Regions from separate parts of the uncultured Sphingomonas sp. genome, predicted to be linked through region 2. Evidence: predicted binding sites of a transcription regulator. Region 2 holds the regulator's gene; each other region holds the start of a gene.

The links. The regulator LexA, encoded in region 2, represses DNA repair genes until DNA is damaged. The targets are predictions, from matches to a motif close to GTTCCNCNCTTGTTCT.
Region 1: a site for LexA is predicted at 1,731-1,746, ahead of ACFE65_RS16115 (ImuA family protein). Genes of this name have one in related genera too.
Region 3: a site for LexA is predicted at 2,011-2,026, ahead of ACFE65_RS03715 (ribonucleoside-diphosphate reductase subunit alpha). Genes of this name have one in related genera too.
Region 4: a site for LexA is predicted at 1,117-1,132, ahead of radA (DNA repair protein RadA). Genes of this name have one in related genera too.

What each region holds. Positions count from the first base shown of each region.
Region 1 is NZ_CAXSHM010000051.1:6,080-9,424, forward strand. Features, by position in the region: gene ACFE65_RS16105 (alpha-ketoacid dehydrogenase subunit beta) at 1-158, opposite strand, end outside; gene ACFE65_RS16110 (3-methyl-2-oxobutanoate dehydrogenase (2-methylpropanoyl-transferring) subunit alpha) at 325-1,620, opposite strand; gene ACFE65_RS16115 (ImuA family protein) at 1,767-2,537, shown strand; gene ACFE65_RS16120 (DUF6504 family protein) at 2,452-3,345, shown strand, end outside.
Region 2 is NZ_CAXSHM010000003.1:78,284-81,628, reverse strand. Features, by position in the region: gene ACFE65_RS02965 (hypothetical protein) at 1-471, opposite strand, end outside; gene ACFE65_RS02960 (molybdopterin molybdotransferase MoeA) at 551-1,732, shown strand; gene lexA (transcriptional repressor LexA) at 1,788-2,468, shown strand; partial or broken gene ACFE65_RS02950 (ComEC/Rec2 family competence protein) at 3,064-3,345, opposite strand, start outside.
Region 3 is NZ_CAXSHM010000004.1:70,297-73,641, reverse strand. Features, by position in the region: gene ACFE65_RS03715 (ribonucleoside-diphosphate reductase subunit alpha) at 29-1,900, opposite strand; gene ACFE65_RS03710 (hypothetical protein) at 2,350-3,345, shown strand, end outside.
Region 4 is NZ_CAXSHM010000017.1:17,275-20,619, forward strand. Features, by position in the region: gene ACFE65_RS10025 (glycosyltransferase family 4 protein) at 1-1,041, opposite strand, end outside; gene radA (DNA repair protein RadA) at 1,147-2,520, shown strand; gene ACFE65_RS10035 (CvpA family protein) at 2,582-3,154, shown strand; gene ACFE65_RS10040 (iron-sulfur cluster assembly scaffold protein) at 3,144-3,345, shown strand, end outside.

The DNA.
Region 1 (3,345 bases), on a different contig from region 2:
GTGTCGAACACGCGCGTCTTGCCGTGTTTGGCCTGGAGCCCAGCGGTCGCGCGGAACACGCCGCCGAAAAAACCCACGTCCTCGCCCATCACGATCACGTCAGGATCGCGCGTCATCACCACGTCGAGCGCGGAGTTGATCGCCTGGATCATCGTCATGCGGGCTGTGGCGGGGGTATCGGTCTCATCAGCCTGCGCGGCCTCGGCAACGTCGCTCATCGGACCCTCGTCACCCCAGCGAACGCTGGGGTCTTTGTGTTGCAGAGCGAGCGCTCGCTGCTCGAGATCCCAGCTTGCGCTGGGATGACGGACAGGACGGCACGTCTCACGTCCGGTCCCACGGCCGGCCGCTCGCGGTTTCCTCGTCGATCATCTGCTGGCGCTGCTCGCGCAAATGCCACGGCATCTCCTCGAACACGCCGTCGAACAGCGTGTCGAGCGGTTGCAGCATGCCGTAGCCGAGGATGCCGTTGCCCTCCGCTTCCTTCTGCGCGGTGCGGACCCGTTCGGCAACTTCCTTGTCCTGCGCGGCATGCCGCTCCTCGTCCCACTCGCCGATCGCGATCAGGTGGTCCCTTAGCCGGCGGATCGGATCGCCGAGCGGCCAGGCGTTGGGCTCGCCGGCGGAACGGTATTGCGTCGGGTCGTCCGATGTCGAATGCCCCTCGGCGCGATAGGTAAAATGCTCGATCAGTGTCGGCCCCGCGCCTGTCCGTGCGCGCTCGGCCGCCCACAAGGTCGCCGCATAGACCGCCAGCGCGTCGTTGCCGTCGACCCTCAGCCCTGCAATGCCATAGCCGACCGCGCGCGCCGCGAACGTCGTCGCCTCCGCACCCGCAAAGCCCGAGAAGCTGCTGATCGCCCACTGGTTGTTGACGACGTTGAAGATCACCGGTGCGCGATAGACGGTCGCGAACGTCAGCGCGGAGTGGAAGTCCCCCTCCGCGGTCGACCCTTCGCCGCACCAGGTCGCGGCGATGCGCGTGTCGCCCTTCGCCGCCGACGCCATCGCCCAGCCCACCGCCTGCGGATATTGCGTCGTGAGATTGCCCGAGATCGAGAAGAAGCTCGCCTCGCGCACGGAATACATGATCGGCAGCTGCTTGCCCTGCAACCGGTCACCGCGGTTGGAGTAGATCTGGTTCATCATGTCGACCATCGACCAGTCGCGCGCGAGCAGCAGGCCCTGCTGGCGATAGGACGGGAAGCACATGTCGTCGCGGTCGAGCGCATAGGCGGCCGCGACCGCCACCGCCTCCTCGCCCGTGCACTTCATGTAGAAGCTGGTCTTGCCCTGCCGCTGGGCCCGGAACATGCGCTCGTCGAACGCTCTCGTCAGTGCCATGCTGCGCAACATGCGGCGCAGCATTTCCGGCGAGAGCCGTGGGTTCCAGGCGCCGACGGCACGACCTTCCTCGTCGAGGACGCGCACCAGCGAATAGGCGAGATCGATGAAATCGCGAGCTGGCTCCGCAATGTCGGGACGGCGAGCAGCGCCTGTGTCCGGTATATCCACCTCGGCGAAGTCCACCGCATCGCCCGGCCGAAACCGTGGCTCCGGCACGTGAAGCGACAGCGGCCTCAGGTTTGGCTTCAGGTCAGGATGGGCATCGCCGGCCATGATCTCTCCATCGCGATGGTACGTGCCAGCGCTTGGCAACTCCTAACGAGCGTTGGCGGACGAGTTCAAGGGGGCTGGGATCACGCGCCGGGTTGACTCGGATCAGAAACGGAACAGAATAGGAACATCATATTTCGAGTCGCACCGTGTCCACCCAACCAGCCCCTATTCCAAGCCTGGCCGATCTGCGCGAAACGCTTCGCGCGATCACCGGTGACGGGCATCACCGGCGCCCGGTGCTGCCGTTCGGGATCGGGGCGATCGACGAGCGGCTGGCCGATGGTGGCCTCCGGCTCGACGCATTGCACGAGGTGGCGGGCGCGGGCCCCGGCTGGGGTGACGACGCAGCCGCCACGCTGTTCATGGCCGGCATCGCCGCGCGCGCCTGGGGGCCGGTGCTATGGGTGGTGCGCCGGCAGGACCTGTTCGCTCCCGGCCTGTACCAGGCGGGTCTCGATCCCGCGCGCCTTCTCTATGCCGAGGCCCGCGACGATGCCGAGTTGCTGGCGTTGATGGAGGAAGGGCTACGCCACCGCGGCCTGGGCGCGGTGATCGGCGAGGCGCGGCGCGTGTCGATGCCCGCCACCCGCCGGCTCCAGCTCGCCGCCGAGGGCGGTCGCACGATCGCGCTACTGCTGCGCCGGCACGGACGGGAGGGACGCGAGGGATCGGAACCGTTCGCCGTCCCGTCCGCCGCCGTCACCCGCTGGCACGTCGGCTGCGCGCCGTCCGCTCCGCTGCCCGTCGCCGGCATCGGCCGGCCGCGCTGGCACCTCGCGCTCGCCCGCCAACGCGGCGGCGATCCCTTCGACACTCTCGTGGAGGCTCCGGATGACACGGGTCGCATCGCTCTACCTGCCGTACTGGCCGGTCGATCGGCTGCGGCGGGCCGAGCGCACACACGCGCCGCGGCCTGAGGCCGCACCTGCCAGTCTCTACGAGCGTGCCAGTCTCGACGAGATCGGCATGATCGCAGCGGGCGAGCGCGCGACCCAGTGTTCGGTGCCCAACACACCGGGCTGGCGGCCGGGCGCACGCTGGGCGCGATCGGAGGGCGACGGCGCTCTTGGATCACGTGCATCGGTGGAGACGGCGGTGGCAGCGTTGCCTGCGCATCGCCGGCCGCCGCAGCGCGAACTAGGCCGGGTAAGCGAGGGCGCCGGCAACCCCTTCACCGCCAATCCGGGCGTCGGCGTGCGAGAACTCGGCCGTCGCACGGAGGCGGCAGGACATCCTTTCCAGCCGATGCCGCCTGACGAGGGAGGACGCCCGATAGCCATGCCGGCGGTGCGATTCCCCGACGAGGGGCCGCATCCCGATCAGGGCCAGGCCACGCCGACCGCATCCACCAAGGGCGAGGGCCGGTTCTTCCAGACCGGGCGCACACTCGGCAATCTGGTCGCCCGCATCGGCCCCGACGAGGCGAGCAGCGGCGATCACCCGGGCGCTTCCTCCTCCCTGCCTCCGCTCGTCACCATCGCGCGTGAGGGCGGGCGCGTATCGATCCAGGCCGCCTGCCCCGCCGCGCTGGCGCTGGGAGTCGTCCCCGGCATGGCGCTGACGCAGGCGCGGGCGAGCTTCCCGGGCCTCGACGTCCGCGACGCCGATCCGGCGGGCGATGCGGCCGACCTCGCCCGATTGGCGCTGACGCTCGCGCGGCGGTGGACGCCGGTGGTGGCGCATTCGGGCGCAGGTACGGATGGGGACGGGCTGGTGCTCGACCTG
Region 2 (3,345 bases):
ACGTTTCTCGCGGTCGGCCAGGTCGGCGAGCGCGGCACGGTGGCGGCGCGACGCTTCGGCCAGCGCCGCCTCGGCGACGTCGATCGCATCCGGGCTCGGCTTGGGCGGACGGGGCGGTTTCGGCGCGGACGTGGGCTTCGCGGTCCTCGTCGATGTCGCTCCTCGACGCGGCGGCGTGCGGGGACGCGCGGGTTCGATCCCGCCGTCAGCCGGTGCCCGCTTCGCGCGTGGCGGATCGGGCGGCAGCGCGGCGAGCTGTTCGGCCACCGTCCCGCGCGAGCGGCGGATGACCGTCCCCGGTGTCGCGAGCACGTCGGCAGTCAGCGCGGGATCGGTCACCTCCTCTGCGATCCCGCGCGCGAAAAGGTCCGCGTCCGAGCCCCACGCCGCCAGCGCGGCCTTGCGGCTGGGCGCGGCGACATAGGCATCGTGGAAGCCAATCGGGGTCCGGAAGACCTTCAGTGTCGCCATTGATCCTCCCTATCGAACCCGTCTCGTTCTAACACCGGACGTTGCCGCGCGGTCCCGCAGTTCGTAGTCGACGCAGACGATGAGCCTTCTTTCCATTCTCGAGGCGCAGGCGCGGTTGTTCGCGCTGGCCGCGCCGCTTCCCGTCGAGAACGTCCCGCTGGCGCAGGCGATCGGCCGCTGGGCGGCCGGGGACGTCCATGCGCGGCGCACCCAGCCGGCGGCGACGCTGTCGGCGATGGACGGCTATGCGATCCGCTTCGCCGACCTGCCCGGCCCCTGGACGATGGTCGGCGAGAGCGCCGCCGGGCGCCCGTTCGCGGGCCCGATCGGCCCGGGCGAGTGCGCGCGCATCTTCACCGGCGCCGCAATGCCCGATGGCGCCGACACGGTGCTGGTGCAGGAGGAAGCGGCGCGCGATGGTGACCACGTGCTGCTCGCCGGCGAGGGCCCGCTCGCACTCGCCCGCAACACGCGGCGGCGCGGGCTCGACTTCACCGAGGGCGACCGGCTGATCGCGCGCGGCGAGCGGCTGACGGCGGCGCGGCTGGCGCTGGCGGCGACGGGCGGCCATGGCGCGCTGGCGGTCGCGCGGCGCGTCCGGGTCGCGCTGGCGGCGACGGGGGACGAGCTGGTGCCGCCGGGGAGCGCGATCGACGCCCTGTCACTCCCTGAGTCCAACACGACGATGCTGCGCGCGCTGCTGACCGATCTGCCGGTCGACATCGTCGACATCGGCATCCTGCCCGACCGGCTGGACGCGTTGCGCGACGCCTTCGCCGGTGCCGATGTGGACGTGCTCGTCACCACCGGCGGCGCGTCGGTCGGCGATCACGACCTCGTCCGGCCCGCGCTGGAGGCGGCGGGCGGCAGTCTCGATTTCTGGCGGGTCGCGCTTCGGCCCGGCAAGCCGATGATCGCGGGCCGGTTGGGCGACGGGACGGTCGTCGGCCTGCCGGGCAATCCCGTGTCGGTGTTCGTGACGACGCTGCTGTTCCTCAAGCCGTTGATCGCTCACCTGTCGCATGCCGCCGATCCGCTGCCCCGCACGACCCGCGCGACGCTGGGCGAGCCGCTGGCAGCCAACGGCGGCCGGCAGGACTATGTCCGCGCCGAGCTGCGCGACGGGTTGGTGTTCTCGACGGGGTTGCAGGACAGCTCGATGCTGCAAGCGCTGGCACGAGCGGACTGTCTCGTGGTCCGTCCGGCGGGAGCGGCGCCGGCCATGGCCGGCGACTCGGCAGAAGTCCTCATGATCGCTTGACTTGATCCGATACGTTCCTTAGTCGTTCCTCGTCTGTTCGGACGGAGAACCCGCGATGCTCACTCGCAAGCAGCACGATCTGGTGTGCTTCATCGACGATCGGTTGCGCGCAACCGGCGTGTCGCCCTCGTTCGAGGAGATGCGCGAGGCGCTGGAGCTCAAGTCAAAGTCCGGCGTGCATCGCCTGATCTCCGCGCTCGAGGAGCGCGCGTTCATTCGCCGCCTGCCCAACCGCGCCCGCGCCCTTGAAGTGCTGCGCATGCCCGACCGTCCGGACAAGAAGGTGGTGACTGCGCGTACGGCGAAGCCTGCGCCCGTGTCCACGCCGCAGCCGCCGCTTCAGCCCGCCAACGACGTGGTGGAGATCCCGCTGCACGGCCGGATCGCCGCGGGCATGCCGATCGAGGCATTCGAGGGTCAGGCCACCCTGCCCGTCCCCGCCGCTTTGCTTGGTTCAGGCGAGCATTACGCACTGGAGGTGTCGGGCGACTCGATGGTCGAGGCCGGCATCCTGGACGGCGACTATGCGCTGATCCGCCGCACCGAGACGGCGCGCGACGGCGAGATCGTCGTAGCGCTGATCGACGAGGCGGAGGCGACGCTCAAATACTTCCGTCGCGAGGGCGCGATGATCCGTCTCGATCCCGCCAATCGCTCCTACGATCCCCAGCGCTATGCTCCTTCCCAGGTGCGTGTGCAGGGTAAGCTCTCCGGCCTGCTCCGCCGCTACGACTAAAGGCAGGCCGGGCGACCGAGCGCGCCAAGGCCCAAGGGTGCTCGTCACCCGGTGTGAGTACGGTCTGCATTCGGCCGTTCGATAGCGTCAGCGCGAGGCCGCCGGTCCGCGACAGCATCTTGGGCGTCAGCAGCAGCCACCGGGGCAGGCACTTCTTGGGCAGCCGCCTGTCGCTGACGACGATGTCGACCTGCCCGCAAAGGGTCGTCAGGTCGGGTGCGGGCAGGTTGTAGCCGCTGCGCGTCGCCAGGATGCGCCATTGCCGCCCACCCGTCGTACGCGTGGCCAGGCACAAATCGGGGCTGCATCTTGCATCGGACTGTTCGGACAACAGGCCCGGTGTACCCTCGAACCCGGCGTTCACGGTCAGCATGTCCTGCGTATAGTCGCTCACCCGGTCACGCAGGAACGCGATGCCCGTCGGCGTGCGGATCGCGACGTGGCGCCCGTCGCCGGTGACCAGCAGGTCCGGCGGCGGTGTCAGCAACGCCCAGGCCGCCCCGATGGCCAGCGGCGCAAGTCCAAGCCGCCGCCACCGCGTCCGCCACAGCGCGAGCCATAGGCCGCCAACAACCATCAGCGCGAACGCGGCGTCAGGCATCGTCGGCAACACCGTCACCGCGCCGGGCATGTGCGCGACGGTGCGGGCGATCCACAGCAGCAGCGCCACCGCCCGCCCCGTCGCCCACCAGAACGGCGCGCCGAGTCCCACGACGTCGAACACCAGCGCCAGCGCTTCCGCGGGCATGATGACGAAGGTCGACAGCGGTATGGCGACGATGTTGGCGAACGCGCCGTACACGCCGGCCTTGTGGAAATGGTACACCGCGATCGGCATCAGCGCGAGTTCGACCAGTAGCCCGGTCGCGAGCAGCGA
Region 3 (3,345 bases), on a different contig from region 2:
GCTTACGCAAAGCGAGGCCGCCCGCACCTCACTGACACGCCAGACACTCGTCGTAATCCGTCGTCTCGAACACGTATTGCGGCACTTCGATCGTGTTGTCCGCCTCCACACCGCCCGCGAAGCCTGCGCGCTGGATGCTCTTCGAGCGGAGGTAATAGAGCGACTTGATGCCGAGCTCCCACGCGCGGAAGTGGAGCATCAGCAGGTCCCATTTCTCGACGTCGGCGGGGATGAACAGGTTCAAGGACTGCGCCTGGTCGATGAACGGCGTACGATCGCCCGCCAGTTCCAGGATCCAGCGCTGATCGATCTCGAAACTGGTCTTGTACACGTCCTTTTCCTCGACCGAGAGGAAGTCGAGGTGCTGGACGCTGCCACCCTGCTCCAGGATCGTGCTCCACACCGCGTCCGAGTTCTTGGATTTCGCGATCAGCAGCCGTTCGAGATACGGGTTCTTGATCGAGAAGCTGCCCGACAGCGTCTTGTGCGTGTAGATGTTGGCCGGGATCGGCTCGATGCACGCGCTGGTGCCGCCGCAGATGATGCTGATCGACGCGGTCGGCGCGATCGCCATCTTGCACGAGAACCGCTCCATCACGCCCATGTCCTGCGCGTCGGGGCAAGGCCCGCGCTCGTGCGCCAGCATCATTGATGCGCTCGCTGCCTGCGCCGACACGTGGCGGAACATGCGCAGGTTCCAGCTCTTGGCCATCGCCCCCTCGAACGGGATGTTGCGCGCCTGGAGGAACGAGTGGAAGCCCATGACGCCCAGCCCCACGGAGCGCTCGCGGCCCGCGGAATAGGCTGCGCGCTCCATGCCGGGCTCATGCCGGTCGATATAGTCCTGCAGCACGTTGTCGAGGAAGCGCATCACGTCCTCGATGAAGCGCGGGTCGGCGTTCCACTCGTCCCATGTCTCGAGGTTGAGCGAGGACAGGCAGCACACGGCGGTGCGGTCGTTGCCGAGGTGGTCGCGGCCGGTCGGCAGCGTGATCTCTGAGCACAGATTCGACGTCGACACCTTCAGCCCCAGATCGCGGTGATGCTTGGGCATCGCGCGGTTCACATGGTCGGCGAAGACGATATACGGCTCGCCGGTCTGGAGCCGCGTCTCGACCAGCTTCTGGAACAGCGAGCGCGCGTCGAGCGTCTGGCGGACCGCACCGTCCTTGGGACTGAGCAGCTGCCACTCTGCGCCATCGCGCACCGCCTCCATGAACGCGTCGGTCAGCAGAACGCCGTGGTGGAGGTTGAGCGCCTTGCGGTTGAAGTCGCCCGAGGGCTTGCGGATCTCCAGGAACTCCTCGATCTCCGGGTGGCTGATGTCGAGGTAGCAGGCGGCCGAGCCGCGCCGCAGCGAGCCCTGGCTGATCGCGAGCGTCAGGCTGTCCATCACGCGCACGAACGGGATGATGCCGCTGGTCTTGCCGTTGAGGCCGACCGGCTCGCCGATGCCGCGCACGTTGCCCCAATAGGTGCCGATCCCGCCGCCGCGCGAGGCGAGCCAGACGTTCTCGTTCCAGGTGTCGACGATGCCGTTCAGGCTGTCGGGGACGGAGTTGAGATAGCAGGAGATCGGCAGGCCGCGCCCGGTGCCGCCGTTGGACAGGACCGGCGTCGCGGGCATGAACCACAGCCGCGAGATATAGTCGTACAATCGCTGCGCATGCGCGGCATCGTCGGCATAAGCGGAGGCGACACGGACGAACAGATCCTGATAGCTCTCGCCCGGCAGCAGGTAGCGGTCCTTCAGCGTCTCGCGGCCGAAGTCAGTGAGGAGCGCGTCGCGGCCATGGTCGACCTCGACCGGATAGGGCCCGCGCGGCGTCGGAGCCGCGGGCGATGCGGCCTTGATCTGGGCAGTATCCGTGACCTGCTCGCCCGGATTCGTCCATTCCATCGTGTCGCCGTTCATGTCGTTCCTAAAGTCCATTGCGCCACGCTCCTGATTCACCGTTCGTTCGACTCGGACGAGCCTGGTCATGCTATTAGGTTGCCACGCGCCACGCGAGAACAAAATGAGACCGTCGCTGTCGGGGACCCATGGTGTCGATGACGTCCAGACCTCAAGAGGTAAGACGCCCGACACCACAACTTGGGTCCCGCACCGCTTGTTGCCACAAGAGATTGTAGAAGGGTGAAGGACGATGCAAGTCCGATCCGGGCCTGGTTTGTCCTGGAACGGCGACTACCGACGCAACGCCCGCCGCGACGCGTGGACTTCCGCGCCTCCTGCGAAACGCAAGGGAACGGGCCGGGAACGCAAATATTTTCCGCCGTGCCCACGCTGAGATCGAAAGGCCCCGGGCGACACTGGCCGGGGCGGCGATCGCGGCGTATCGTGCCGTGATGCGCCGTTCTTTCCTCCTGTCCCTGGCCTTCGTCCTGGCCCCGGTCTGTGCCGCGACGACGGCGTCGGCGGCCCTCGTGCAGCCCGTGCCGTCCACGCCGGCCGACACCGCGCCTGCGCAGAGTGTGCCCACCCGACCCGCGTCCTCCGCGCCGCCGGCGTCGTCCTCCACCGTCGTCGTCACCGCCCGCCGGTTGCCGCCCGCGAAAATGGTGGAGCATCTGACCCATGCGGTGACGCAGAGCGCCGATGCGAGCGAGGCGCTGGCGCGCTTTCCCGACATGGTGTGCCCGTCGAGCGAGGGAATGCCGCTCGATTATGACGCGCGGATCGTGGCGCGCATCCGCGCCGATGCGGCGGCGGCGGCGATCGGCGTCGACAAGCCGGGCTGCCATCCCAACGTGATCGTCATGGTCGTGCCGAACGGCCAAGCGGTGGTGCGCGCGCTGCGCCGGACCCAGAGCTACATCTTCGGTGACATGGAGCCGCACCAGATCGCCGAAATGGCCGCCGACGCGGGGCCTGTCCACGCCTGGACCGTCACGCGCCGCCGCAGCCGCGACGCCGATACCGAGCGGGTCGGTACGATGATGCAGGACGTGCCCGAGATCCAGGTGCGCGACGCATCCATCATCCTGGCCGCGACCCGGCTCGACATGACAGCGAGTGTCCTGCTGATCGATGTCGACGCGGTGATCGGCAAGACGGTGAACCAGATCGCAGATTATGCCGCGATGCGCACGCTGGCGCCGACGCGGCCGGCGGGAACGGGACATCATTCCGCCAACCCCGACGACACGATCCTGGGGCTGTTCGCCCCCGGCGATCCCGCCGGTCGTCCCCGCGGGCTGACCGGGTTCGACGCCGGTTATCTCAAGGCGCTGTACCATGGCCCGGCGACCGAGCGCGGGATGGCCAAGATGGGCCAGATGGTGCGTAGCATCGCCGCAGCGTCGCCCCCATCCGGTGCAGCACCCAGCGCGGCGACCGGCTCC
Region 4 (3,345 bases), on a different contig from region 2:
CGCGAGCGCCGGGTCGGCGACGATCCGCCCGATCGCATCGGCATAGGCCGGGATGTCGCGGGGCTCCGCGAGGAAGCCGGTGACGCCGTGCTGCACCAGATCGATCGCGCCGGTCGCGCGCGCGGCGACGACGGGGACGCCCGCCGCCATCGCCTCCGACGTCACCTGCCCCCAGGTCTCGGTGACGCTGGGGTTGAACAGCATGTCCATCGACGCGACCGCACGGCCGAGATCGTCGCCGCGCTGAAAGCCCGCGAACGCCGCCTGCGGCACGCGCCCCGCGAACCAGTCGCGCGCGGGTCCTTCGCCGACGATCAGGACGCGGTGCGCGATCCCGCGCCGGCGAAGCTCGGTCACGACGTCGGCGAAAACGTCCAGTCCCTTTTCGAGCACCAGCCGGCCGAGGAAGCCGATCGCCACCTCGTCGTCGCCAATGCCCAGCGATCGGCGCCAGTCGAGGCTGCGCGCTTCGGGCGAGAACCGCCGATGGTCCACCCCGCGCGGCCATTGCGACGTCGGAGTCGTCACGCCCCAGCCGCGGATCACCTCCGCCGTCGACGCCGTCGGGGTCAGCACGCGGTCCGCGCGGTTGTAGAAGCGCTTCAGGATCGCCCGGACGCCCGGCTCGACGAAGCCGACGCCGTAATAGCGGAAATACGTCTCGAACCGGGTATGGAGCGACGCGACGACCGGTATGTCCCGCCTGCGCGCCCAGGTGATTGCGCGATGGCCCAGGAACTCGGGCGCGGACACGTGGACCAGATTGGGCGCAAAGGCTTTGAGGTCGCGCCGCGTGGTCCATGGCAGGCCGCGTCCGAGCTTGTATTCCTCCCGACCGCCCGGGAAGGCGAAGGCGGGGACCTTAACCAGGTCGCCGGTCGGGGGAAAGGCGGGCGTCTCGGTCGTCGGCGAATAGACGCGTACCGTGGCGCCGCGCGCCATCAGATGCCCGACGAGCAGGTTGAGCGCCTGGTTCGCACCATCGCGGATATAGTTGTAATTGCCGCTGAAGAGGGCGACGCGAAGGTCGGGCGGCTGCATGTCGGCTGGGGCGATAGCCGGGCAGTGATCGTAACGCCACCGTCGCCGCTCGCGGGCGACCGGCGCGGGATTGTCGTTCCCGTCCTGTTCCGGTAAACGCGGGCGATGGCAAAGAACCAGAAGCGCTTCGTCTGTCAGGCCTGCGGCTCGGTCAGCTCGCGGTGGGCGGGGCAGTGCGGCGACTGTTCCGAATGGAACACGATGGTGGAGGAGGCAGGGGCGACGATCACCCCGTTCAGGGCGAAGCACGACCTGCAGGGCGGTGGTCGCGCGGTGACCTTGGTGTCGCTGGATGCCGAGGTCGCGCTGCCCGACCGGATGGCGACCGGCATCGTCGAGTTCGATCGCGCGCTCGGCGGCGGGTTCGTCGAGGCGTCGGCGACGCTGATCGGTGGCGATCCCGGGATCGGGAAGTCGACGCTCCTGCTCCAGGCCGCGGCGCGGATGGCTGTCGCTGGTCGCTATGTCGCCTATGTGTCCGGCGAGGAAGCCGCCGATCAGGTTCGGTTGCGCGCGCGACGGCTGGGGCTGGGCGACGCACCGGTCCGGCTCGCCAGCGCGACGTCGGTGCGCGATATCCTGACGACGCTGTCCGCCGGGCCGCCGCCCGCGTTGCTGGTGATCGACTCGATCCAGACAATGCACTCGGACCTGATCGAGGGTGCGCCCGGCACAGTCAGCCAGGTGCGCGCGTCGTCGCAGGAGCTGATCCGCTTCGCCAAGGAACGCGGCACAGCGCTGGTGCTGGTCGGCCACGTCACCAAGGACGGCAGCATCGCCGGGCCCCGCGTGCTGGAGCACATGGTCGACACGGTCCTGTCGTTCGAGGGCGAGCGCAGCCACCAGTACCGTATCCTGCGCGCGATCAAGAACCGCTTCGGCGGCACGGACGAGATCGGCGTCTTCGCGATGGTGGAGGAGGGGTTGACGGAGGTGTCCAACCCTTCCGCGCTGTTCCTGACCCAGCGCAGCGAGGGGGTGACGGGCACGACGGTGTTCCCGGCGCTGGAGGGCACGCGCCCGGTGCTGGTCGAGGTGCAGGCGCTGACCGTCCGACTGGCTTCCGGCGCGACGCCCAGGCGCGCGGTGGTCGGCTGGGATGCCGGGCGGCTGGCGATGATCCTGGCGGTACTGGAGGCACGCTGCGGGCTCTCCTTCTCGTCGGCGGAAGTCTATCTCAACATCGCCGGTGGGTATCGCGTGCAGGATCCCGCCGCCGACATGGCGGTCGCCGCGGCGCTGGTGTCGGCGATGAGCGAGCGGCCGGTGCCCGCCGACGCGGTCGCGTTCGGCGAGGTGGCGCTGTCGGGCGAGGTGCGCCCGGTCGCGCACGGGCCGCTGCGGCTGAAGGAGGCGGCCAAGCTCGGCTTCGAGCGCGCGCTGGTGCCCGCCTCGATGACCGGCGACAGAAGCGGGCTCCGGCTCAATGGCTTTGCGACGTTGCAGCGGCTCGTCGATCACCTGCTCGGGCGGGGCTGAGGGGCGGCGGGAGTCAGGCGCCGGCTCGACAGGCCGGGCGCCTCCGGCCTAAGCGGGCGTGATGGGTCTGACCGCGCTCGATATACTGGTGCTCGTCGGTGTCGCCGGCGCGGCCGTGCTGGGCGCGGCGCGTGGGTTCGTGACGGAGGTGCTGTCGCTGTTCGCCTGGGTCGCGGTGGTGTTCGCGATGACGTTCTTCCACGCCCCGCTCACCGCCGCACTGGTCCGGTCGGTGGGCACCGCGTCGGGCGCGGCGGTGCTGGCGTTCGCGCTGATCGTCGGCGTCACCTATTTTGGCGGGCGGCTGGTCGCGACCGCGCTCGGGCGGCGGACGCGCAACTCGGTGCTCGGACCCGTCGACCGTGCGCTCGGCTTCGGTTTCGGTGCGCTCAAGGGGCTCATCCTCGCGAGCCTCGCCTTCCTGCCGCTGCTGATGCTGGTCGACATCCGCGACGGCGGGCCGACCGGCCGGCCCGACTGGATGGTCCGATCGCGGACCTATCCGCTGCTCAGCGCGACGAGCGCCAGCATGGCCGACATGATCGACCGCCGCCGCCACGGTCGGCCGATGTTCGACCGGTCGGGCGACAACGCGACCGCTACCGGTTCGGCGAGGGACCATCATGAGCGCTGACACTGTGTACAACAACGAGATCCTGCGGCTCGCCGCATCGATCCCGCGCCACGAGCGGCTGGTCGACCCTATGGGCACCGCCGAGCGCCGGTCGCCGATCTGCGGCAGCCGGGTGACCGTCGACGTCAACCTCGACGCGGACGGACGGGTAAACGAGATGGGCCTGCTCGTCCGCGCCTGCGCGCTCGGCC